Regions from separate parts of the Streptomyces sp. NBC_00873 genome, predicted to be linked through region 2. Evidence: riboswitches for the same ligand, from Rfam matches in the RefSeq annotation. Region 2 holds a riboswitch; each other region holds the start of a gene.

Region 1 (5,611 bases), 6.5 Mb from region 2:
CGCGATCGCAATCTGATCCGGATCGACGTCAGCCGCTGCTGAGCGACTCGTGACGACGTACAGGAGGCACACGGGAATCCGCCAGGACGCCGAGGAGGTCGTCACCGCGGCGGCCGCCGGCGACCCCATCGCCTATGCCGAGTCCGACCGCCGCTTCGACTGGACCGGTAGACGGGGGCGCGGACCATGCGGTCCGGTTCGGCGGCGCGTGCGTAGCGTTTGACGGTGTTCAGCGAGACGTCCAGGCGTCGGGCGCAGGCGAGCAGACCGATGCCCTGATCAAGGAGGTCGTGGATCTGCCGCCAGCGCTCCCGTGTGGTAGCCGCGCGCTTGCCCTGCGGCAGTGGTGGGCCGAACTTGCTCCAGCATGAGGCGTGCCCGCCAACCTCCTTCAGTGCTGTCTCGTGCCAGGCCGTGCCAGAGATGCCACCGGTCGCTGACCTGGACGATTCCCGGGTTGGCGTCGGTGGTGGCCTGGGCGAAACCGCCGGAACCGTCCCGGCACATGAGGCGAATGCCGGGGTGTTCACGCAGCCAGGTGGTGACCGTGGCCCTCTTGTGGTCGGGCAGGACCTCAACGCTCTGTCCGGTATCGGTATCGATGATGATCGTCGCGTAGCGCTGGCCTCTGAGCAGGGCGAACTCGTCAATTCCGGCCACCGTAGGGGTCGGACGCCGTGGCAGCGGGGTCCGCATCAGACAGTTCACCGTCACCAAGGACAGGACCTGGTGCAATACAGTCAGCAGCTGGGCGGCGGCCGAGCCAGCCAGGACCACCGTGAGGGCCTCGACCAGCCGCCGCAGCGCAGAAGTCCTGCGCTGGTAGCGCTCGGTCAGCCCGTCGACCTGCTCGACGAACGTGGCCTTCGCGCAGCCGGAGTTCTCGCAGTACAGGCGCCGCACCGAGACATCGATCACCACGGGTCTGCCGCCGATCGCCTCGTCGGCGACCCGCCGCACATAGCAGCTGTGGTCCCAGCCCGAGGGCTGCCCGCAAGCGGAACAGTCCACCGGCACCGCGTCCAGGGTCCGCACCGCGACCCTGACCAGGCTCTCGCTCGTATCTACCGTCTCGACCAGCACCGATGCCAGATGCGGCAGCAGGTCCGTCAGCTCGACATCACACGTCACCAGCCTGCCGCACCAGAGCACCCGACCGGACCGAAACCAAGCAACCGATCAACGCCTACGAAAATCTTGGAAGACCCAAAAACAAGACACTCCCGGTCCGCGAGGTGAAGGTGATGAGCGTGAACGGTCTGCTGTTCCCCCGGCACGGCCCTCACCCAGGACCAGAGGGCCGACGGCGAGCGTGGCGCCGCGCTCACTGATCCGGGCCGCCGTCTCGTCCGCGTCCCTGACGGCGAAGTACGGCGTCCAGACGGCCGGATGGCCACCGCATTGGCAGCATCCGATCCCGGCGACCGGTTCACCATGTGCCAGAGCCACCGAGAAGCCGCTGCCGAGCGTGCTGGGCCTGAACGTCCAACCCATGACACCGGCGTAGAAGGACTCTGCCGCGCGCAGGTCCCGTGCCATCAGGCTCACCCAGCAGGGCGCACCGGCCACCGGCACGGTTCCTTCAAGGGCTGGCATTCGGTGCTCCTGCGGGTGCCTGATGGACGTCAGGCCATGCCCGAGTTCGACGGGTGGGGGTGCGGAGCAGGTCGCGCACCCGGTCCACCAGCCCGGCGCCCGGAACGAGCAGTCTGCTGGCGGGCGGGGTGTTCGGGGAACTCACACGACTGTCCGAGACGTCGCACCGCAGTCGCGCCCTTCGCCCGGCAGTGGGGATACGTAGCGGGCATAGGGCGCGGCGTTCAGCAGGTTTCGTCGAACTTCACTGCGGTCAAGGTGACAGGCTGGACGTCGAGCTTGGTGCTGGCAGTGCCTGATGATCAAGACGTCGTGACAGATTTGTGAGATATCTACGCTCGGCGAACAGCAAAAAAGCCTCTGCCCTCGGCCTTTTAGTGGATCACTAGGATGCGTGCTCCCCATCATAACCTTCTGTACGTCCTGTACATTTTTTACGGATGCCCCCGCAGGCCGCGCACAGACACCGGAGGAGAGGCCTCGCCATGTTCCGCCCTGCCGCCCGTTACGTCCTGCCCGAGTTCACCGAGCGCACGACCGACGGGACCCGGACCCTCGACCCGTACTCCAAGCTGCTCGCCGAGCGCATCGTCTTCCTCGGCACCCCGGTCGACGACACCGCGGCCAACGACCTGATCGCGCAGTTCATGTATCTGGAGCACGCCGCGCCCGACCGGCCGATCTCCCTCTACATCAACTCCCCCGGCGGCTCGTTCGGCGCCATGTCCGCCATCTACGACACGATGGACTACCTCACCTGCGAGGTGGAGACGTTCTGCCTCGGCCAGGCCGGTTCCAGCGCGGCGGTCCTGCTCGCTGCGGGCGCTCCCGGCCGGCGGCACGCCCTGCCCGGGGCCAGGGTCGTCGTCCAGCAGCCCGAGCTCCCGGAGCCGGTTCAGGGCCAACCGTCCGATCTGGAGATCGAGGCGCGGGAACTGGTCCGCGTCCGTGAGCTGCTCACCCGCATGCTGGCCCGCCACACCGGCCGCAGCGCCGAGCGGATCGCCGCCGACTTCGAGCGCGACCTCATCCTCGACGCCGCCGAAGCCAAGGCGTACGGGCTGGTGGACCACGTCCTGGAGAACCGCAAGACGTCGCTCCCGCCGAACAGCGCGAGGTGAACCGCCGATGCAGCCACCCCACCTCCCGCCGCTGCCCGCGCTGACGCGCGCCGAGGCCGAGTTCATCGACTGCTACCTGGAAGTGCTCGACCAGCTGGGCCAAATCAACCCCGCCCGCGGCAGCGACACCTACGGTGCACTGCGCGCGGCCCAGGCACTCGCCTCCCGGGCGGGCGCCCTGCGGGACGCGCTCACCTTGATGCACGAGCGGGGTGAAGCACAGATCCACGCCGCCACGTTGGCGCGGGCACTGCGCGTGTTGGACGGGGAACGGCGGGCCGGACGGGTCACCGTGCCCCCGGCCCCGATGAGTTGATCATCTCTCCGTAGGCGACACGCCCGGCGCGCTGATCGAATTTTCTCGCTCGTCCGGCGCAAGGAATCCCCCGCGAGAGGGATAACTCGACTTGCGCCGCCGGCGTGGACGGTGAGCGAAATATGCCGTTCCACCGCTGGTACCGGACCGGTCGAGACAGCCTGACGAGTACCCAAATCACACCTTGCTCACCCAAACAGACCATTAGTGCTGAATTTCGCATATCGCTGTTTTGCTTCGGAAATCCGGCAGGCGGTGAGTCAAGATCCGTGGGACGACAAGCCCCCGCCACCACGGCGAGGCGGTCCGGGCGGACGCCGAGTCCTGCCGCCGCCCGGATGACTGGTCGACAGAAGTGGATCGGCAGGAGTGGAGGACCCGAGCGCAACGGGTCGACCGGTCATCCGGTCGGCCCTCGGGGTGAAGCCGCATCGCGCGGCCGGGCAACTTCGCCAGCCCGAACCCGACAGGTCATCCTTCACAGGCGGCTGACGAAGGGTTGCGCATGACTGCGCAGGTTCATGTCCCGTTTCTGATCACCCGGGCCGGTACGGCCACATTTCTGACGCTCGCCGCCGTCGGCGGCTCCATGTTCGCCCCCGGCGCCGTGACCGACGCCCAGGCCGCGACGCAATCAACGAAGGCGCTCAAGATCGCCGCGTCGAAGAAGGGATCGCCATACCGGTACGGGGCCACTGGCCCCCACGGTTTCGACTGTTCCGGGCTGATGCTGTATGCGTTCAAGAAGGTGGGCAAGAGGCTCCCACGCACGGCCCAGCAGCAGTACAACAAGACCCGCCACGTCTCGGCGTCGAAGCGGAAACGCGGCGATCTGGTCTTCTTCCACTCGGGACGCAGCGTCTACCACGTGGGCATCTACGCCGGCAGGGGTAAGATCTGGCACTCCCCGAAGACCGGTTCCGTCGTGCGGCTGGAGAAGATCTGGACGAGGAGCGTCTGGTACGGACGAGTTCGCTGATCCCTCCGATTCTCCTCCGGTTCCCCCATTCACCACGTGCTGCAGTGCATCAGAGGTCCGGTCACCAGGACCAGCCCCAGCGCGGTGAGCGCCGCGCCGCTGCCGCCCTCGATGGCGCGGGCGGTACGCGGCCGGCGCAGCCACCGGCCCAGGCGGTCCACCAGGAGTGCCACGGACGGGAACCAGATCAGCGCGAGCAGCACGACGAGGGCGGCCAGCAGCAGGGTCCTGGGGAGGGGCGGTTGCTCGCCGCTGTCCCGGGCCGGCAGTCGACGTACACAGCGGGACTCCAAAGACGTGTCCAGGCCCCCGCCGCGGTTCTCCGCGGCGGCCTGGACTTCGTTCGTCTCCGGTCTGAACGACGGTCCGGCCGGCTGACCGGTCAGGTCAGTGGCGCGGTCCGCAGGACGGTCGCCACCGCGGTCGCGATCTGCGCCTCCGTCAGATCGGCCCGTGCGGTGAGCCGCAGCCGCGAGATGCCGTCCGGGACCGACGGCGGTCGGAAGCAGCCCACCGCGATCCCGGCCGCGCGGCAGTCGGCCGCCCAGCGCACCGCCGCGTCCGGCGAAGGTGCCCGGACCGAGACGACTGCGGCGTCGGGGCGTACGGCGGTCAGCCCCTCCGCGGTCAGCCGTTCGTACAGTGCGGTGGCGACCGTACGGGCCCTGCCCGCGCGTGCCGGCTCGCGGCGCAGGAGGCGCAGGCTCGCGAGAGCCGCGCCCGTCGCGGCCGGTGCGAGCCCGGTGTCGAAGATGAAGGTGCGGGCCGCGTTGACCAGATGGTCGATCACCCGGGCCGGGCCGAGGACCGCTCCGCCCTGACTGCCCAGGGACTTGGAGAGGGTCAGGGTGGTGACGATCCCGTCACCACCCGCGAGACCGGCGGCGGCGAGGGCGCCGCGCCCGCCCTCGCCGAGCACGCCCAGACCGTGCGCGTCGTCGACGAGCAGCGCGGCGCCCTCCGTACGGCAGACGCCGGCCAGTTCCGGCAGCGGCGCGGCGTCTCCGTCGACGGAGAAGACCGAGTCGGTGACAACCAGGGCACGGCCGCCGTGCGCGCGCAGCTCCTTGGCGACGGCTCCGGGATCGGCGTGGGGTACGACGGCGGTGTCCGCCCGGGAGAGGCGGCAGCCGTCCACGATGGAGGCGTGATTGCCCGCGTCGGAGACGATCAGGGAGCCACGGCCGGTGAGGGCGGTGAGCGCGGCGAGATTGGCCGCGTAGCCGGAGGAGAGGACGAGGGCCGCTTCGAAACCGCAGAATTCGGCCAGTTCGCGTTCGAGGTCGGCGTGCAGCGCGGTGGAACCGGTGACCAGCCGGGAGCCGGTGGCGCCCGCACCCCACCGGTGCGCGGCCTCGGCGGCGGCCGCGGTCACCTCGGGGTGCCGGGTGAGGCCCAGGTAGTCGTTGCTCGCGAGGTCCAGCAGTTCCGGCTCGGCCGACCGCGGGCGCAGGGTACGGACGAGCCCTGCGTCCGCACGGCGGCGCGCCTCGTCATCGATCCAGTCGAACGGGGCGAAGGACATGTCGGCGGTCCCTTTTGTAGGCAGCTCACAGAGCCTAACCGGGCGCTTGGCCCGTCATGGTGTGGCAATACACA
Region 2 (5,611 bases):
GTGTCCGCTCTCGCCGGGGCCGGCTACCGCACGGTGTGCATCGGAGGCGTCGGCTTCTTCAACCGGCAGGGCCCGCTCGGTTCCGTGCTGCCGGGCATGTTCCAGGAGAGCCACTGGGAACCCGAGTTCGGCGTCGCGTCACCCACCTCCTTCGAGGCCCAGGTGGCACGGGCCGAGCAGGTCGTCGCGGGGCTCCCCGCCGAACAACGGCTTTTCCTCTTCGTCAATGTGTCGGCGCTGCACCAGCCCAACTGGTTCCACCAGCCGGGCGCCACCCGCGAGTCGGGTGACTCCCGCGCCACGCACGCCGCAGCCCTGGAGTACGTCGACACACACATCGGCCGGCTCCTTGCCGCCGCGAGCAGCCGCCGGCGCTGCTTCGCCATCGTCTGCTCCGACCACGGCACGGCGTACGGGGACGACGGCTACAACGGTCACCGGCTCGGCCACGAGTCCGTCTGGACCGTTCCGTACGCGCACTTCTTCCTGGAACCGGGGGCCACCGCACGATGACCAGTCCGCACACCGTCCGCCCGTACCAGAGCTACGTCTACGCCTATCCGCACAAGACGGCGTACCGCCCGCTCACCGGCCACCCCGTCGGCCGGCCAGCGCTGCGCGAGCTGTGGACGGGAGAGTGCAAGGACGCGCTCTCGCTCTATCTCCACATACCGTTCTGCGAGGTCCGCTGCGGTTTCTGCAACCTCTTCACCCGGATCGGCGCCCCCGACGAGCTGACGACCCGCTATCTCGACGCACTGGACCGGCAGGCCACTGCCGTCCGCGACGCACTGGGTGACGACGAGCCGGTACGGTTCGCCGCGGCGGCGTTCGGCGGCGGCACCCCCACCTTCCTGACGGCCGCCGAGCTGGAGCGGCTCTGCGACATCGCGGAGAAGCGGATGGGCGCCGACCTGCGGTCCGTGCCGCTGTCGGTCGAGACCTCGCCGTCGACCGCAACGACCGACCGGCTGGCCGTCCTCGCCGACCGCGGGACGACCCGGATCAGCATCGGCGTACAGAGCTTCGTCGACGCCGAGGCACGCGCGGCGGTCCGTCCCCAGCGCCGCGCCGATGTGGAGGCGGCGCTGGGCCGGATCCGCGACGCGCGCATTCCGGTCCTCAACATCGACCTGATCTACGGCATCGACGGACAGACCGAGGTCAGCTGGCGTTCCTCTCTGGACGCGGCGCTCGCCTGGCAGCCGGAGGAGCTGTATCTCTATCCGCTGTACGTGCGCCCGCTGACCGGCCTGGGCCGGCTCGGCGCCGACGCCGAAGCAGCGGCGGACGCGGCCTGGGACGAGGAGCGGCTGCGGCTGTACCGGGCGGGCCGGGACCATCTCCTCGCCCACGGCTACGAGCAGGTGTCGATGCGGATGTTCCGCCGCGCCGACGCCCCGCAGCAGGGCCCCGCCGACTACGCGTGCCAGACGGACGGCATGATCGGGCTCGGCTGCGGCGCACGCTCGTACACCAGTCGGCTGCACTACTCCTTCGACTACGCGGTGGAGATGCGGGAAGTGCGGGCGATCATCGACGGCTACACCGCCACCGAGGACTTCTCCCGCGCGGAAGTGGGGCGGTATGTCGACGGCGACGAGGCGCGCAGGCGTCACCTTCTGCAGTCGCTCCTCCAGGCCGAGGGGCTGCAACTGGCGGAATACCGCGAGCGGTTCGACGCCGCTCCCAGTGACGACTTCCGTGGTGACCTGGACCGGTTCGAGGCGCGCGGCTGGCTGGACGGGTCCGCCGTGGCGTCCGGGCTGCTGCGGCTCTCGCCCGAGGGGCTCGCCCACTCCGACGCGCTGGGTCCCGAACTGTTCTCCCCCGCTGTACGGGCCGCGATGGCCGCGTACGAACTGAAGTGAGCACTCCCATGGATCTGACGATCCTCTATCGGGGCCCCCTGGCGTCGTGCGACTACGACTGCCCGTACTGCCCGTTCGCCAAGCGGCGCGACAGCCCGGAGCAGCTCCGTGCCGACCGCGCCGCGCTGGAGCGGTTCACCGCGTGGGCTGCGGCGCAGACCGGGGACAGGATCTCGGTGCTCTTCACGCCGTGGGGCGAGGGGCTGGTCCGTTCCTGGTACCGCCGCGCGTTGGTGGAACTGGCGCAGCTGCCGCATATCGGCCGGGTCGCGATCCAGACCAATCTCAGCGGTCGTACACGGTGGCTGGCCGAGGCCGGTGGAGCCGGCCGCGACAAGATCGCGCTGTGGTGCACGTACCACCCGGGGCAGACACCGTACGACCGTTTCCTCGCCAGGTGCCGGGAGCTGTCCGTCCTCGGTGTCCGGTACAGCGTCGGTGTCGTCGGTCTCGAGGAGCATTTCGACGAGGCGCGGCGCCTCCGTACCGACCTGCCCGACGAGGTCTATCTCTGGGTCAATGCCGCTGAGGGGCAGAGCTACACGGACGAGGAGGCGGACCGCTGGACGGCCCTCGACCCCCTCTTCCCGTACAGCCGTCACCCGCACCGCTCGGCAGGCATGCCGTGCCGGACCGGCGAGTCCGTCATCTCGGTGGACGGCGACGGCACGGTGCGTCGCTGCCACTTCGTCCCGGCCGAACTGGGCAACCTGTACGACGGCAGCTACCGGCGTGCGCTCGGTCCGCGGGCCTGTCCGCTCGCCGTCTGCGACTGCCACATCGGCTATGTGCATCTGGAGACGCTGCCGTTGTACGACGTCTTCGCGGGTGGCGTCCTGGAGCGCATACCAACCCGACGCCCGGGCATACCGGCGCCCTCGGGGCGCCGGTTCCTGCCGGTTTCCCCCGCCGCCGGACAGGCCTGAAGCCCCCGAGAGGCAGGAAAGGGAACGGGCCCGTCCGGCAGATGAGGCCAAAGAGAGGCCCTTCACCCACCCCCCAATTGCCGGTCGGTCTAAGTTAAGGGGCGGTGCGCCGCCGCGCACCGCCCCTTAACCGAGCCGACCGAATCAGCCGTGGATCAGACGTAGATCCCGTGCGAGGCCAGGTAGGCAATGGGGTCGATGTCCGACCCGTACGCCGGGCCGGTGCGGATCTCGAAGTGCAGGTGCGGGCCGGTGGCGTTGCCGGTGGCACCGGAGAGGCCGACCTGCTGGCCGGCGGTCACGGTCTGGCCCGCCGAGACGGAGAGCGAGGACATGTGGCCGTACTGCGAGTAGTGGCCGTCGGCGTGCTTGATGACGACCTGGTTGCCGTACGCGCCACCCCAGCCGGCGGTGACGACGGTGCCGGAGGTGATCGCCTTCACGCTGGTGCCGGTGGCGACCGGGAAGTCGATACCCGTGTGGCTGCCGCTGGACCAGTTGGAGCCGGAGGCACGGTAGGCGGTGGTGTGGTTGCCCGGGACCGGGTGGACGTAGCCGGAGCTGTTGCTCTGACCGGCCGAGGCGGAAGCCGTGGTGGTCTTGACGGACTCCGAAGCCTTGGACTGCGACGCGGACTTGTCGGCCGAGGAGGTCGACGGAGCCGGGGCGGACTGCGTGGTGTCCGTCGTCGCGGCGGAGCCGGCCGGCTTGCCGCCGAGCGTCAGCTTCATGCCCGGGACGATAAGGCTCGGGTTCTCGCCGACGACCGCGCGGTTGTCCTGGTACAGCTGCTGCCAGCCGCCCTTGACCTGCTGCTCGGCGGCAATCTTCGACAGGTAGTCACCGGCGACGACGGAGTACGTCCGGGTCTCGGCCTGCTTCTTCACGACCGGCGCGGCCTCGACGGCGACGTGCGTGGCTGCCGACTGCGCGGTGGGCGCGGCCTGCTCCGCGGCGTGGGCACCGGTGGCGCCGAGCAGCGGAAGGGCGATGACGGCCCCACCGGCGCCGACTGCGGCGACGCGACGGGCGATCGTGCTGGACTTGGTACGGCGGTGCTTACCCGATGTGGGCATGAAGAATTTCCTCTCCGGCGCCTACGAGGTGAGCTGTCGGGTTCGGGCTGGAGATGCCCGGTCGCGGTTCGCGACTTCACCCCGAGCCGGCCGGATCTCTCCGGACGGCGGCTTACCTGGTTCCCCCGCTCCTGCCACACGTGAGTGGGTGCGAATTCCGGACAGCGGCAGGATTAGGCGGTCCGTCCGGATTGAGGGTGACCGTAGGCGAGTGAGGACGACGGAAACAAGCCATCGATTACTCGAGGGAATCCGCGCCGGGAAATCGGCGCGGAATTCCGGTCACCCTCCGTGGATTACGGATCTTGACTTTCCGCGCGACGCCCGGAATGCCCATCCCCGACGTCACCACACACCGTCACGGATATGATCCCGCTCACGAGGAGGGCATCATCTCCTAGGAAAATGGGGTGTGTTCCACTAAATGCCCCAATACGGACATGTCATAAGCGCTCTGCACGCCGGAGCCTCAGCACCTTCGCGTCCAGATCCCCCCGCAGCCCTGTGTGCAGACCCTGATGCAGCAGCACGGCGCCGTGGTGGACCGCCCCGGTGTCCAGGTCGGTGTAGGTCGCCGCAGGGTCGAGCCCGCGCAGCCGCAGAGCCGGCGGCCGCTCCCCGTACCGCTGCGCCTCCAGCCACATCAGCACCACCGCCTCGTCGCCGTGCACGTACTGCACCGCGCTGAGCCCACCGCGCGGGGCACGCAGCCGGTACAGCGCGCCGTGCTGCACGGCGGGACGGATCTCCTTGTAGAGATCCACCCAGTTCCGCGCCTCGGTCAGCTCCTCGTCACTCCACTCGGTGAGATCCCCGCCGACCCCGAGCACCCCGGCCATCGCGCTGACGAAGCGGAAGCGCAGCGAACTGACCCTGCTGTTGAGCTGGACATTCGGACTGTCGGTGACCCAGGCGGCCATCACCCGCGCCGGATGGATCTGCCCGAAGCCCTGCTGGATGGCGAGCCGGTCGAGCGGGTCGGTGTTGTCGGAGGTCCACACCTGGTCGGTACGAACGAGGATCCCCAGGTCGATCCGGCCACCGCCGCCCGAGCAGGACTCGAAAGCGACGCCGGGGTGGGCGGCCCGCAGCCGGTCGATCAGCGCGTAGAGCGCGTCCACATGCGCGATCCAGAGCTTCTGCGGATAGCCCTCGCCCGGCCAGCCCGCATCGGTGAAGCAGCGGTTGAAGTCCCATTTCACATAGTCGATCGGAGCGCTGGAGAGCAGCGTGTCGAGCTGCTCCCACAGATGGTTCTGCACATCGGTCCGGGCCAGATTGAGCACCAGCTGATGACGGAATTCGGTCCGGGTCCGCCCAGGGAAGTGCTGCACCCAGTCGGGGTGCGCGCGATACAGATCACTGTCGGCGTTCACCATCTCCGGCTCGACCCAGATGCCGAACTGCATGCCGAGTCCGTGCACTTCGTCGGCGAGCGGCTTCAGCCCGCCGGGGAATCGCTCGGCGTTGGGGGTCCAGTCGCCGAGTCCGGCCCGGTCGCTGGTGCGCTGCCCGAACCATGCGTCGTCCACGACGAACAGCTCGACGCCCATCGCCGCGGCGCGCTCGGCGAGGGCGCGCTGCTGGTCCTCCGCGATGTCGAAGCCGGTCGCCTCCCAGGAGTTGTAGAGCACCGGCCGCAGGCTCTCGGCGTCCGGGACGACATGGGCCAGTTGCCAGGCGTGCCAGGCCCGGCTCGCCCCGCCGAACCCTTCGGCGCTCCACAGCCCGGCGAACA
Region 3 (5,611 bases), 2.6 Mb from region 2:
CGCGACCTTCTCCAGGAACTCGGCGAGCGTGCCCGTGCCCGCACCTTCCTCCCCGGCGGACTCCCCCCGCTCCTGCTCGAATTCGAGCGCGACGGCGGCGAGTTCCTGAAGGTTCTCGATCCGCGTCTCGTCCTGCGGGTCCGTGGACGCCTGGAGCTCGGCGAGATAGCCGGTCCGTTCCAGCACCGCCTCCAGCACCACGGCGGGGCCTGCGCCGGACTCGACGATCGTGCGCAGTTCCTCCATCAGCGTGTTGAACCGCTTGACGGCGTTGGCCGAGCGGGCCGCCATGCCGTACGCCTCGTCGACGCGGCGCAGTGCCTGCGGGAACGTGATCTTCTCGCGCAGCGACAGGGCGTCGATCATCGCCTCGGCGCGGTCGCCGATACCTCGCTTGGGCACGTTGAGGACGCGGCGCAGCGGAACGGTGTCCTCGGGGTTGGCGAGGACCCGGAGGTAGGCCAGGATGTCCCGGACCTCCTTGCGCTCGTAGAAGCGCACGCCGCCGACGACCTTGTAGGGCAGGCCGACGCGGATGAAGATCTCTTCGAAGACGCGGGACTGCGCGTTCGTCCGGTAGAAGATCGCGACGTCGCCGGCCTTCGCGTCGCCCGCGTCGGTCAGCCGGTCGATCTCGTCGGCGACGAACTGCGCCTCGTCGTGCTCGGTGTCCGCGACATAGCCGGTGATCCGGGCGCCCTCGCCCGCATTCGTCCAGAGGTTCTTGGGCCGGCGGCTCTCGTTGCGCTCGATGACAGCGTTGGCGGCGGAGAGGATCGTCTGCGTGGAGCGGTAGTTCTGCTCCAGCAGGATCGTCGTCGCGTTCGGGTAGTCCTCCTCGAACTGGAGGATGTTACGGATCGTCGCGCCGCGGAAGGCGTAGATCGACTGGTCGGCGTCACCCACGACGCAGAGTTCGGCGGGGGCGTCGGCCTCTCCGGCCGGGCCGACCAGTTCGCGTACGAGCGTGTACTGGGCGTGGTTGGTGTCCTGGTACTCGTCGACGAGGACGTGCCGGAAGCGGCGGCGGTAGTGCTCGGCGACGTCGGGGAACGCCTGGAGCAGATGGACCGTCGTCATGATGATGTCGTCGAAGTCCAGTGCGTTGGCCTCGCGCAGCCGGGACTGGTACATCGCGTACGCCTGGGCGAGCGTCTTCTCGAAGCCTCCCCCATTCTCGGCTTCGCTCGAATGGGAGGTACCCCCTCCGACCTGGCCGGCGAAGGTCTCCTCGTCGATCAGCTCGTTCTTCAGGTTCGAGACCTTGGCCGTGAACGACTTCGGCGGGAAGCGCTTCGGGTCGAGGTCCAGATCGCGGCAGACCAGTGCCATCAGCCGCTTGGAGTCGGCCGCGTCGTAGATCGAGAACGACGAGGTGAAGCCGAGCCGCTTCGACTCGCGGCGCAGGATCCGTACGCACGCGCTGTGGAACGTCATGACCCACATGGCGTTGGCGCGCGGTCCGACGAGCTGCTCGACGCGCTCCTTCATCTCGCCCGCGGCCTTGTTGGTGAAGGTGATCGCCAGGATCTGGCCGGGGTGCACGCCGCGCTCGGCCAGCAGGTGGGCGATGCGGTGGGTGAGCACCCGGGTCTTGCCGGAGCCCGCGCCGGCGACGATGAGCAGCGGCGATCCGGCGTGCACGACCGCGGCGCGCTGCTCGGTGTTCAGCCCGTCGAGCAGGGCGGCGGAGTCGATGGCGGGGCGGTGGGCGCCGTCCCGGTAGTACGCGTCCCGAGGCGGCGCGGGCGCGTCGAACACGCCCGCGAAGAGGTCCTCCGGCACCGCTTCGGGTGCGGAGTCCTCGGGGGGCGGCGGGGGTTCTTCCTCCGAGTGCTGGAGGCCGGCCAGGAAACTGTCGTCAAAGAGGCTGCTCATCGCCTCACGAGTCTAGGGCGACGCACCGACACTCTGCGGCCGCATGGAGAAGTGCGGCCGGAAGGCGCCTACATACGGAGAACACCCACCCACGCCCTGTAAGGAAATCGGGGCCCGGGCCGCCTTCTCCGGCCCTTCTTCACCAAGGTCACGAAAACGTATCGGGCATATCGAACATCAACCTTCACAGCGGCACCACGGTTGGCTAGCGTGCCCTGTCGGGCGGCCCGTACCCCCTTGAGGCGAACCACGCCGAGCGGGCTCCCCCGCCGAATCCGGGCTGCCCGCAGGGAGTTCGGGACCGGGGACCCATATGCAAAACCGGGGTGAATCGGTCTGTATCCCCACTCGGACCGTAGGGCAGCCTTCCGTTCCGCCCGAACCCGACAGCTAACCCGGTAGGCGGTCCACGGAAGGAGATGCCGGCTTTGGCATCGCATCGCAAACCGCGCAGCCGGGTACGCACCACCACCCCCGCCGTCGGGCTCACGACGGCCGCACTGGCGGGGGTGACCCTGCTGTCGACCCAGAGTGCCACGGCCGCCCCGAGCGCACCCAGGCCCAGCATCGAGGACGTGCAGAAGAAGGTCGACGACCTCTACCGGCAGGCGGGCACCGCGACCCAGCAGTACAACCAGGCGAAGGAGGCCTCCGCCACGCAGCGCGGCAAGGTCGACGCCCTGCTGGAGGACGTGGCCGAGCGCGCCGACAAACTGAACGAGGCGCGCAGGACGCTCGGCAACTACGCGGCCGCGCAGTACCGCACCGGCTCCATCGCCCCGACCGCCACCTTCTTCCTGGCCGACGACCCGCAGTCGTACTTCGACCAGAACCAGCTGATGAACCGGATGACCGCCCAGCAGCAGAAGGCGGTCACGGACTTCCGTACGCAGCAGGCAGCGGCGGCGAAGAAGCGCACCGAGGCGGTGAAGAGCCTGGAGACGCTCACCGAGTCCCAGGCCACGCTCCGGACCAGCAAACAATCCGTCCAGAAGAAGTTGGGTGAGGCGCGCGCGACGCTGTCGAAGCTGACGGCCGAGGAGAAGGCGCGGCTGGCGGCACTGGAGCGCGAGAAGGAGGCGGAGGCCAAGCGCAAGGCGGAGGAACTCGCCCGTCGGCAGGCCGCCGCCAAGGCCGAGGCGGACCGCAAGGCCGAGGAGGCGGCGAAGGAGGCCGGCTCCACCGGCGGCACGGGGACGGGCGCGGGAACCGGGACCGGCTCGGACACCAGCGCCACCACGAAGGCCGAGAAGGTTCTCGCCTTCGCCCGCGCCCAGATCGGCAAGCCGTACGTCTGGGGAGCGACGGGCCCCTCCTCGTACGACTGCTCGGGGCTGACCCAGGCCGCCTGGAAGGCGGCGGGCGTCGACATCCCCCGCACCACCTGGGACCAGGTGAAGACCGGCACCCGGATAGCCACGGCCGACCTGCAGCCGGGCGACCTCGTCTTCTTCTACGACGACATCAGCCACGTCGGCATCTACAAGGGCGACGGCATGATGATCCACGCCCCGAAGCCGGGGGCGAACGTCCGCGAGGAGTCGATCTACTACATGCCGATCTACGGCAGCGTGCGCCCGGCGTGACGGCGGGCCCTCATGCGCGAGTGAGCCCCTGCCGGATCCGGCAGGGGCTCACTCGCGCATGAGGGTGGTCCGGCTCAGGTCCAGAGCGTCGCGATCAAGATGTTGGCGACCGTCAGCCCGCCGACCGCCGCGAAGGCACCCTTCTCGGCCTTCTCCTCGTCCCGCTTGATGTAGACCAGCGCGAGGATCACCACCAGGACCGCCAGCTTCACGCCGATCTTGATGTTGTTGACCGGGTGGTCGTCGGCCTGGTTGAGCCCGACCAGCGCGACACCGGTGACCAGCATGGTCAGCGCGCCGTGCAGCATCGCCGGGACGAAGCGTGCCGTGCCCGCGCCCATCGCCTTCATCTGGGTCAGGAAGCCGCCCAGGAGGGCGGCGATGCCGATGATGTGCAGCGCGACGAAGATATTGATGAGTACGTCCATGAGGCCGCAGCCTAGCCGGGGCCATATCACCCCTCTTCGGCGAGGTGGGGGCTCTTCGGCATTTCACTTACATCTGTACCAATTGCCTGACTCTGGTGTAATTTTCCAGTCGCTCAGCGACAGCACATTGCCAAATTCGGGCAATAGCCGTCATTGCGACTCTTCCTCGCGCCCCGGGCTTAGCGTCCCTGTCCAGGTGGCCGGCTTCACCACCGCTCCGCACCCGGACGGCAGCCCGGTCACCCCGCCGAGAAATCCGGCGGCGGGCCGCTCCCCCTGTTGGCGTCCCGCCGCCGGACCTCAGCGGCCCGCCGGTAGGCCCCGACGGGCAGTCGACGCAAGGAGCCCCGCCCCCGTGGCAGCGCATCGGAAACCCAGGCAGCGCCCGCACACCGGCTCCGCCGCCCGCACCGCAGCCACCCTCGCCTTCGCCGGGGCCGCGACCGCCGCCGCCCTGCCGGGCTCCGCGCACGCCGAACCACAGCCCACCCCCACCCGGATCAAGGCCGCGGTGGACCGGCTGTACCACGACGCCGAGGTCGCCACCGAGCAGTACAACGGCGCGAAAGAGAAAGCGACCGCCGCGGCCAAGTCCCTGAACGCACTGCGCGACGAGGCCGCCCGCAGGACCGAACGCCTCAACGCCTCCCGCAACGCACTCGGTTCGCTCGCCGCCGCGGAGTACCGCACCGGCGGCCTCGACCCCTCCGTGCAGCTGGCGCTGTCCTCGGACCCCGACCAGTATCTGCAACGGGCCTCGTACGTGGACCGGGCCGCCGACCGCCAGGCGGCCGAGGTCTCCAACGTGCAGCGGCAGGTCACCGAGATCGCCCAGCTGCGCGCGGAGGCGAAGGACGAGCTGGCGGCCCTCACCGCCCGCCGGGCCGACCTGAAGAAGCACCGGACGACGGTCAGGGCCAGACTGGCCGACGCCCAGAAGCTCCTGGACACCCTCTCACCCGCGGAGCGCGCCGAGTTCGAACGCTCGGACACCGCCCGCGCCGCCGCCCGCGCGGATCGCAGCGCCCCGCGCTTAGGCACCGCCCAGGCCCCCAACGCCCGCGCCGCGGAGGCCGTCGCGTTCGCCTACGGGGCGCTCGGCAAGCCGTACGTCTGGGGCGCGACCGGACCGTCCTCGTTCGACTGCTCCGGGCTGACCCAGGCCGCCTGGCGCTCCGCCGGCGTCTCGCTCCCCCGCACCACATACACCCAGATCAACGTCGGCCGGAACATCCCCCGCTCCGAACTCGCCCCCGGTGACCTGGTGTTCTTCTACTCCGGGATCAGCCATGTCGGTCTCTACATCGGCGACGGACAGATGATCCACGCACCGCACCCCGGAGCGCCGGTCCGCATCGCGCCGATCGACGGCATGCCCTTCGCGGGAGCGACCCGGGTCGCATAGGTTCGCCGTCGCCGACGCCTTCCGCCGCCGCGGCATCGGCGCCGCACTCTCCGCCCATCTGACCGCGGCCGCGTTCGCGCGGGGCTTCCGGGTGGTATGGCTGGAGCCGGCCGACGCCGCTGTGGAACGGATCTACGCGGGCATCGGCTACCGAAGGGTCGGCGAGCAACTCAACATCTCCATCGACCCCGAACGGGAGAACAGCTGACTCAGACCAGCCGTCGGGCCGTCGCCCACCGCGTCAGCTCGTGCCGGTTCGACAGCTGGAGCTTCCGCAGCACCGCCGAGACATGCGACTCGACCGTCTTCACCGA
Region 4 (5,611 bases), 3.1 Mb from region 2:
TGGAGAACCTGCCGGCCCTGGCCGACGCGGCCGCCCGCGGGATGTCGGGGGCCGACCTCACCGTGCTCAACGGCACCAACGGTGTCAACGAGATGGCGGCGGGCGTGGTCAGTCAGGGGCTGGCGATCCTCCACGCAATCCAGCGCGGTGCGAACACGGCGAAGCCGGCGGTCGACGCGAAGCGGGCCCCGCACATCACCGACTCGAACTGAGACCGACCGGCAATTGGGGGGTGCGTGCCCCAGCCCCGTGACGCCGCCCCCCAATTGCCGGTCGGTCTGAGCCGGGCTACTTCTCCGCCCCGGAGGGTGCGGCAGATACCTTGCGACAGAAGGCACTTCGTCGGCAGCTGCTTCTCGAATTCGGTGCCTTGGAGCAGTGGATGGGAGCGGATGGGCGCAGGCGGATCAGTAAATGGTCAACCGTCCGTCCCGGATGGCGTAGAGTTGTGTTTACCGACGCGGGGTGGAGCAGCTCGGTAGCTCGCTGGGCTCATAACCCAGAGGTCGCAGGTTCAAATCCTGTCCCCGCTACTGAAGATTCAGGCCCGGCATGCATAGAGCGTGCCGGGCCTGATTCGTGTTTTCGTGTTTCCGTCCCCCCTTCGGCCGATGCGGAGTCGCCGCGCGGCGCCGCTCCGGCAAGCCTGGGGGAGTGGGGTGCGGCACCGTCCGCAGCCAGGCGCGTACCGGGCAGGAGACCGCGGGGCGTATCGGGCAGGAGACCGCAGGAACCGCTGCGCGTACCGGGCAGGAGACCACAGGTGGGGATGGCGGAGAAGCTGCGCGGGGCGCGGGGCGGGGGCGGCAGACCTTCCCGGCGGTTCGTCGGCGCGCTGCCGGCGCTGCTGATCGCCGTCGGGCTCGTGTTCGACATCCTCACCCCGCCACCGTTCACCGCCGTGCCGCTGTTCGTGGCGGCCCCGCTGGCCGCCGCACCGTTCTTCTCACGGGCGGGCACCGTCCGTATCGGCGTCGCCTCGCTGCTCTCGATCCTCGTCCTGCGGAGCCAGAGCGGCGCGCTGCTGCAGGTCGTGCCGTCCCTCGAGGTCCTCACCGTGTTCACCGCCTCGGCCCTCGCCCTCTTCATCAACGGAGTCGTACGGCGTGGCAGTGAGCAGCTGGCTTCGGCGCGGGTCATCGCGGAGACCGCCATGCGGGCCGTGCTGCCGAAGCCGAACGACTGGATCGGCGGGCTGCACGTTGCCGCGCGGTACGAGGCGGCGCAGGCGGACGAGTTCGTCGGCGGCGACCTGTTCGCCGTGGTGGACACCCCGCACGGCGTGCGGCTGGTGGTCGGGGACGTGCGGGGCAAGGGGCTCGACGCGGTCGAGGCGGTGGCGGTGATCATCGGCGCGTTCCGGGAGGTCGCCGAGCACGAGGCTTCGCTGGAGGGCGTGGCGCAGCGGCTGGAGCGGGCGCTGGCGCGGGAGGGGGAGCGGCGCGGCGGGATCGATCCGGTCGAGGGGTTCGTCACCGCCGTACTCGCCGAGATCCCGCACGGTGCGGCCGAGGTGCGGATCGTCAACCGCGGCCACCCCGAGCCGCTGCTGCTCCACCCCGACGGGGGGGTGGAGGTGCTGGTGCCGAGCGTGCCCGCGCTGCCGCTCGGCATGGGTCTGGGGGTGTGGCCGGACCTGGCCGACGTCTGGAGTCTGGCCGCCGGGGCCACGCTGCTCGTCTACACCGACGGTCTTTCCGAGGCGCGCGACAGGCGTGGGGTGTTCTACGACCCGGCGGCCCGGCTGCGCGGGCGGATCTTCCCCGGGCCCGAGGAGCTGCTGTCCGCGCTGACCGATGACGTACGGCTGCACACGGGCGGCAAGTCCACCGACGACCTGGCGCTGGTCGCGGTCGTACGGCCCGCGGAGGGGCAGCCGGAGCGGCGCAGGACCGTGAAGATCGTGGGCCGCCGGCAGGAATGAGGCGCGGCGGCGGTGAGCACACGAGGACGATGCCACCGTGTGTAATCGAAGAGTGCCGCTCTGCATAACGTTTGACGCAACGTCAGAAAGACAGTAGTGACTGAGTCCGGGTCAACTCGCCCGATTCCACCCGGTTGTGTCCCGTAAAGTCCAGGCCAAGACCGTGAACGATCAGAGGGAACAGCTTGGAATCAGGCCCGTGTGTCTATTAACGTTCGATAACGCAGCGCGGTCGTCCCAGCCGTCGTCAGTGGCGGCACCGTGCGCGAGCGCCGAATTCCGCAAGGGAACCGGGGAACCACCTACATGGGGTGAATCGGACATCTGTGTCTCGTGAGAGGCAGAGGGATCCGTAGGAGACCTTCCTGCTCCGAACCCGTCAGCTAACCCGGTAGGCGAGAAGGAAGGAAAGGAGTGCGCCCCCGTGGCGTCCAACAAACCTGCCCCCGAAGCCCCTTCCCGGTTCGGCTCCGACTTCACCACTGAGTACGGATCCGGGACGGACACCGAGTTCGCCACCGGGTTCACCACCGAGTCCGGGACCGAGGGCTTCGGAGAGACCGACCGGGCCCGGGAGGAATGGAACCCCACCGAGGAGTCCGTCCGCCCCGTACGTGGCAGGCACCGCGTCGCCAAGCAGCGCAATGGGCTCGCCCGTAGTTCCACGGTTCTCGGCGTCGGTGTCATCGCGGCCGTCGGCGCGGGCGGTATGGCCACCGCGCAGAGCAAGCCGCCGGTCTCCATCTCCCTTCCCGATTCCATCGCCGACAAGCTCCCCGACGCCAACTCCCTCCCCGGCGTGGGCGCGCTGCTCTCCGAGGAGTCCGCCACCGACCAGGCCCAGGCCAAGACCGCCGCCGCCCCGCTGACCAGCGCGGGCATCACCACCGCCGAGGCCGAACAGGGCGCCACCGACGCCGGCGAGGCCCTCCGCGCCCGCATCCTCCAGCAGGCCGAGCAGCAGCAGAACGCCGCCGACGCGGAGGCCAAGGCGGCCGAGGAGAAGGCCGCCGCGGAGAAGGCGGCAGCCGAGGCGAAGCAGAAGCAGGACATCGCGGCGGCCAAGGCCGAGGCCGAGAAGAAGAAGGCGGAGGAAGCGGCGAAGGCCAAGGCCGAGGCCGAACGGCTCGCCAAACTGGCCGCCAGCTACGCCATCCCCACTTCCTCGTACACGATCACCTCGACCTTCGGCCAAGCCGGTTCGATGTGGTCCTCCGGCCACCACACCGGTCTCGACTTCGCGGCGCCGACCGGCACCCCGATCAAGGCCATCCACACCGGCACCATCAAGTCGGCGGGCTGGTCCGGCTCCTACGGCTACCGCACGGTCCTGGAGCTCGAGGACGGCACGGAGCTGTGGTTCTGTCACCAGTCGTCGATCGACGTCAGCGCCGGCCAGAAGGTCACCACCGGTGAGACCATCGGCCGCGTCGGCGCCACCGGAAATGTGACGGGTCCCCACCTCCACCTGGAGGTCCACACCCCGAGCGGCACGGGCATCGACCCGATGACCTGGCTGCGCGACAAGGGCCTCACGGTCTGACCCGATGAACGCGGGCCGCGGCCCGCCACCGATCCCCGGCAGTCCTGACGCTCACCCCCCGACGTCAGGGCTGCCGGTCCGTTTGGCCGTCGCCCTGGCCCGGCTCGCCGCCCGTCCGACCGTAGCCGCCCCGATCGCCTCGGCCCGCACGGTCGAGCAGCTGCCCGCACTGGTGGCCGTCGCCGGCCTCCGGCTGACCGAGCAGGAGCCGGCGGAACTCACCGAGGCGTCCGCCCGACCCGTCACCAGGGATGCCGGGGCGGCCGGTTCCCGTAGATCTGCTGTCCGTGGGGCGGCTGGTGATACGGCTGCCCAGGGGGCGACAGGTACGGGTTGTGACCGCCGTACGGCTGGTACCGCCGCGGAACCGGCGCCGGGGCCATGGAGTGCGGGCGCAAACGGCCCGTCGCCTGTGCCGCGTACGCCAGGGCGGGGGCGGCCACCTCCCGGCGCTGCCAGAGATGGTGCAGCAGTTCCAGTTCACGTGCGGTGAAGTCCGGTTCCGCCGCCCCGCGGCCTGCCTGGCGGCGCAGGAACGCCAGGGACGTGGCGAACGACTCGTACTCGGCGACCGCCCGCGCCGCAGCCTTGCCGCGCGCCCTGGCCTGCGCCTTGGCGTGGCTCCGTATCTGCGACGCGATCCGGCTGTGAGCGCCGTGGGCGGGGCCGTAGGCAGGGGCGTACCCGTAACCCGGGGCTCCGTACCCCGCTTGCGCGTGCTGCCGGCGCGCCACGTCCCGGGCCAGGCCTCGGGCCCGCATCGAGGAGAGCGCGAGCGGCTCGGCCGGGGTCAGCCAGCCGGCGGCCGCGTACGCGGGCAGCTCGGTCGCCAGGGTGCGCAGCTCCCGCTGGCGCGACCAGATCGCCAGCCAGGTGACCAGTCCGAAGACCGGGACCATGAACACCCCGTACACGACATAGAAGCCGTACGGACCGAACGTCCCCGAGCCGTTCCACAGGGCGTGCGTGCCCATGGCGAGGATCAGTCCGAGCAGCGGCAGCGCGATGCGGCGGATGCGGTGGCGGCGTGCGCTGAGCGCCGCGAAGCCGAAGCCCAGGCCGGTCAGCACGGTGAAGAGGGGATGCGCGAACGGCGTCATCACCCCTCGTACGAAGAAGGTCGCGGCCGTCACCGACGCCAGGCCCGAGTTGCCGATCTGCTGGTCCTCGCCGAACGCGTTGCCCAGGTAGAGGATGTTCTCGGTGAAGGCGAAGCCCGTCGCGGTGAAGCCGGCGACGACGACGCCGGCGACGACACCGCCGAAGTCCCGTCGCCGGAACAGGAAGATCAGCAGGACGGCCGCCGCCTTCGCGCTCTCCTCGACGACCGGCGCTATGACCGTGGCCCCGAGGGTGTCCGCGCTCGCCGGGTCCGCGGTGGCCGTCGCGATCCAGCGGGTCGCGAACGAATTCGCGATGATCGCGACCAGGGCGGCGGCGCATGCACCCCAGGCGAAGGCGAACAGCAGATTCCGCCAGGGTCCGGGTTCGACCCGGTCCAGCCAGCGGAACGCCGTCATCAGGAGCGGGACGGGCAGCACGGCCAGACCCAGCCCGACCAGGAACCCTTCGGTGCCGGTCTGGGCGCGGACCAGGGCCAGGATCACCAGCCCGCACAGCGCGAGCACCGTGAAGACAGCAGCGATACGGAACGTCTTGCTCCGCCAGACCATGCCGACGCGGCGCGGACGGTAGCGCCACTGGCCCCGCTCCGGCACGGCCGCCAGGATCTCGCCGACCCGCTGCTCCTCGAGGAGCGGGACGGCCGGCTGCGACTGTTGCTGCTGGACAGACCCGTCGGACACCCCATGACCCTAACCAGGGGGACTGACAGCTGACCATGGGGCGGCGAGGTGCGCGTACCGACCCATCAGGAAATCTGCAAGCTCGGAGGCTGTCGGGCTACCTTCGATCGGGAAGCGCGCGTGCCAGGGCACGACTGCCCGATCAGAGGTGGCCCGACAGCCTCTCAGCCACGGGTGAGGACCCACGCGGTGGAAAGGTCAGCTGCGGAGGAAGAGCAGGTCGTGCACGACATGGCCCTTGTCCAGGCCCTGCCCCTCGAACCGGGTCAGCGGACGGAACGCGGGCCGCGGTGCGTAGCCGCCGTCCGCCGCCGTGTTCTCGAAGAGGGGGTGCGCGGT

Evidence for each region. Region 2 has a riboswitch for cyclic di-AMP ahead of OH809_RS05885 (peptidoglycan DD-metalloendopeptidase family protein). Riboswitches for the same ligand answer to the same signal wherever they lie in the genome.
Region 1: linked by a shared signal. The riboswitch ahead of OH809_RS35815 (C40 family peptidase) and the one ahead of OH809_RS05885 (peptidoglycan DD-metalloendopeptidase family protein) in region 2 are both predicted to bind cyclic di-AMP.
Region 3: linked by a shared signal. The riboswitch ahead of OH809_RS17240 (NlpC/P60 family protein) and the one ahead of OH809_RS05885 (peptidoglycan DD-metalloendopeptidase family protein) in region 2 are both predicted to bind cyclic di-AMP.
Region 4: linked by a shared signal. The riboswitch ahead of OH809_RS20060 (M23 family metallopeptidase) and the one ahead of OH809_RS05885 (peptidoglycan DD-metalloendopeptidase family protein) in region 2 are both predicted to bind cyclic di-AMP.

Annotation. Positions count from the first base shown of each region.
Region 1 is NZ_CP108803.1:7,745,156-7,750,766, reverse strand. Features, by position in the region: gene OH809_RS35840 (hypothetical protein) at 1-42, shown strand, start outside; gene OH809_RS35835 (transposase) at 280-1,131, opposite strand; partial or broken gene OH809_RS35830 (VOC family protein) at 1,255-1,596, opposite strand; gene OH809_RS35825 (ATP-dependent Clp protease proteolytic subunit) at 2,082-2,717, shown strand; gene OH809_RS35820 (hypothetical protein) at 2,725-3,033, shown strand; cyclic di-AMP (ydaO/yuaA leader) riboswitch at 3,349-3,535, shown strand; gene OH809_RS35815 (C40 family peptidase) at 3,539-4,012, shown strand; partial or broken gene OH809_RS35810 (LysE family transporter) at 4,042-4,260, opposite strand; gene OH809_RS35805 (8-amino-7-oxononanoate synthase) at 4,395-5,537, opposite strand.
Region 2 is NZ_CP108803.1:1,244,285-1,249,895, forward strand. Features, by position in the region: gene OH809_RS05870 (STM4013/SEN3800 family hydrolase) at 1-513, shown strand, start outside; gene OH809_RS05875 (STM4012 family radical SAM protein) at 510-1,871, shown strand; gene OH809_RS05880 (STM4011 family radical SAM protein) at 1,880-2,797, shown strand; gene OH809_RS05885 (peptidoglycan DD-metalloendopeptidase family protein) at 2,953-3,873, opposite strand; cyclic di-AMP (ydaO/yuaA leader) riboswitch at 3,877-4,034, opposite strand; gene OH809_RS05890 (alpha-galactosidase) at 4,317-5,611, opposite strand, start outside.
Region 3 is NZ_CP108803.1:3,820,567-3,826,177, forward strand. Features, by position in the region: gene pcrA (DNA helicase PcrA) at 1-1,878, opposite strand, end outside; cyclic di-AMP (ydaO/yuaA leader) riboswitch at 2,136-2,299, shown strand; gene OH809_RS17240 (NlpC/P60 family protein) at 2,298-3,464, shown strand; gene OH809_RS17245 (hypothetical protein) at 3,539-3,892, opposite strand; gene OH809_RS17250 (NlpC/P60 family protein) at 4,248-5,297, shown strand; partial or broken gene OH809_RS17255 (GNAT family N-acetyltransferase) at 5,302-5,505, shown strand; gene OH809_RS17260 (LuxR C-terminal-related transcriptional regulator) at 5,507-5,611, opposite strand, start outside.
Region 4 is NZ_CP108803.1:4,382,065-4,387,675, reverse strand. Features, by position in the region: gene OH809_RS20075 (SPFH domain-containing protein) at 1-212, shown strand, start outside; tRNA gene OH809_RS20070 (tRNA-Met) at 460-533, shown strand; gene OH809_RS20065 (PP2C family protein-serine/threonine phosphatase) at 770-1,924, shown strand; cyclic di-AMP (ydaO/yuaA leader) riboswitch at 2,185-2,337, shown strand; gene OH809_RS20060 (M23 family metallopeptidase) at 2,349-3,467, shown strand; partial or broken gene OH809_RS20055 (aldo/keto reductase) at 3,556-3,702, shown strand; gene OH809_RS20050 (PrsW family glutamic-type intramembrane protease) at 3,710-5,272, opposite strand; gene trmB (tRNA (guanosine(46)-N7)-methyltransferase TrmB) at 5,471-5,611, opposite strand, start outside.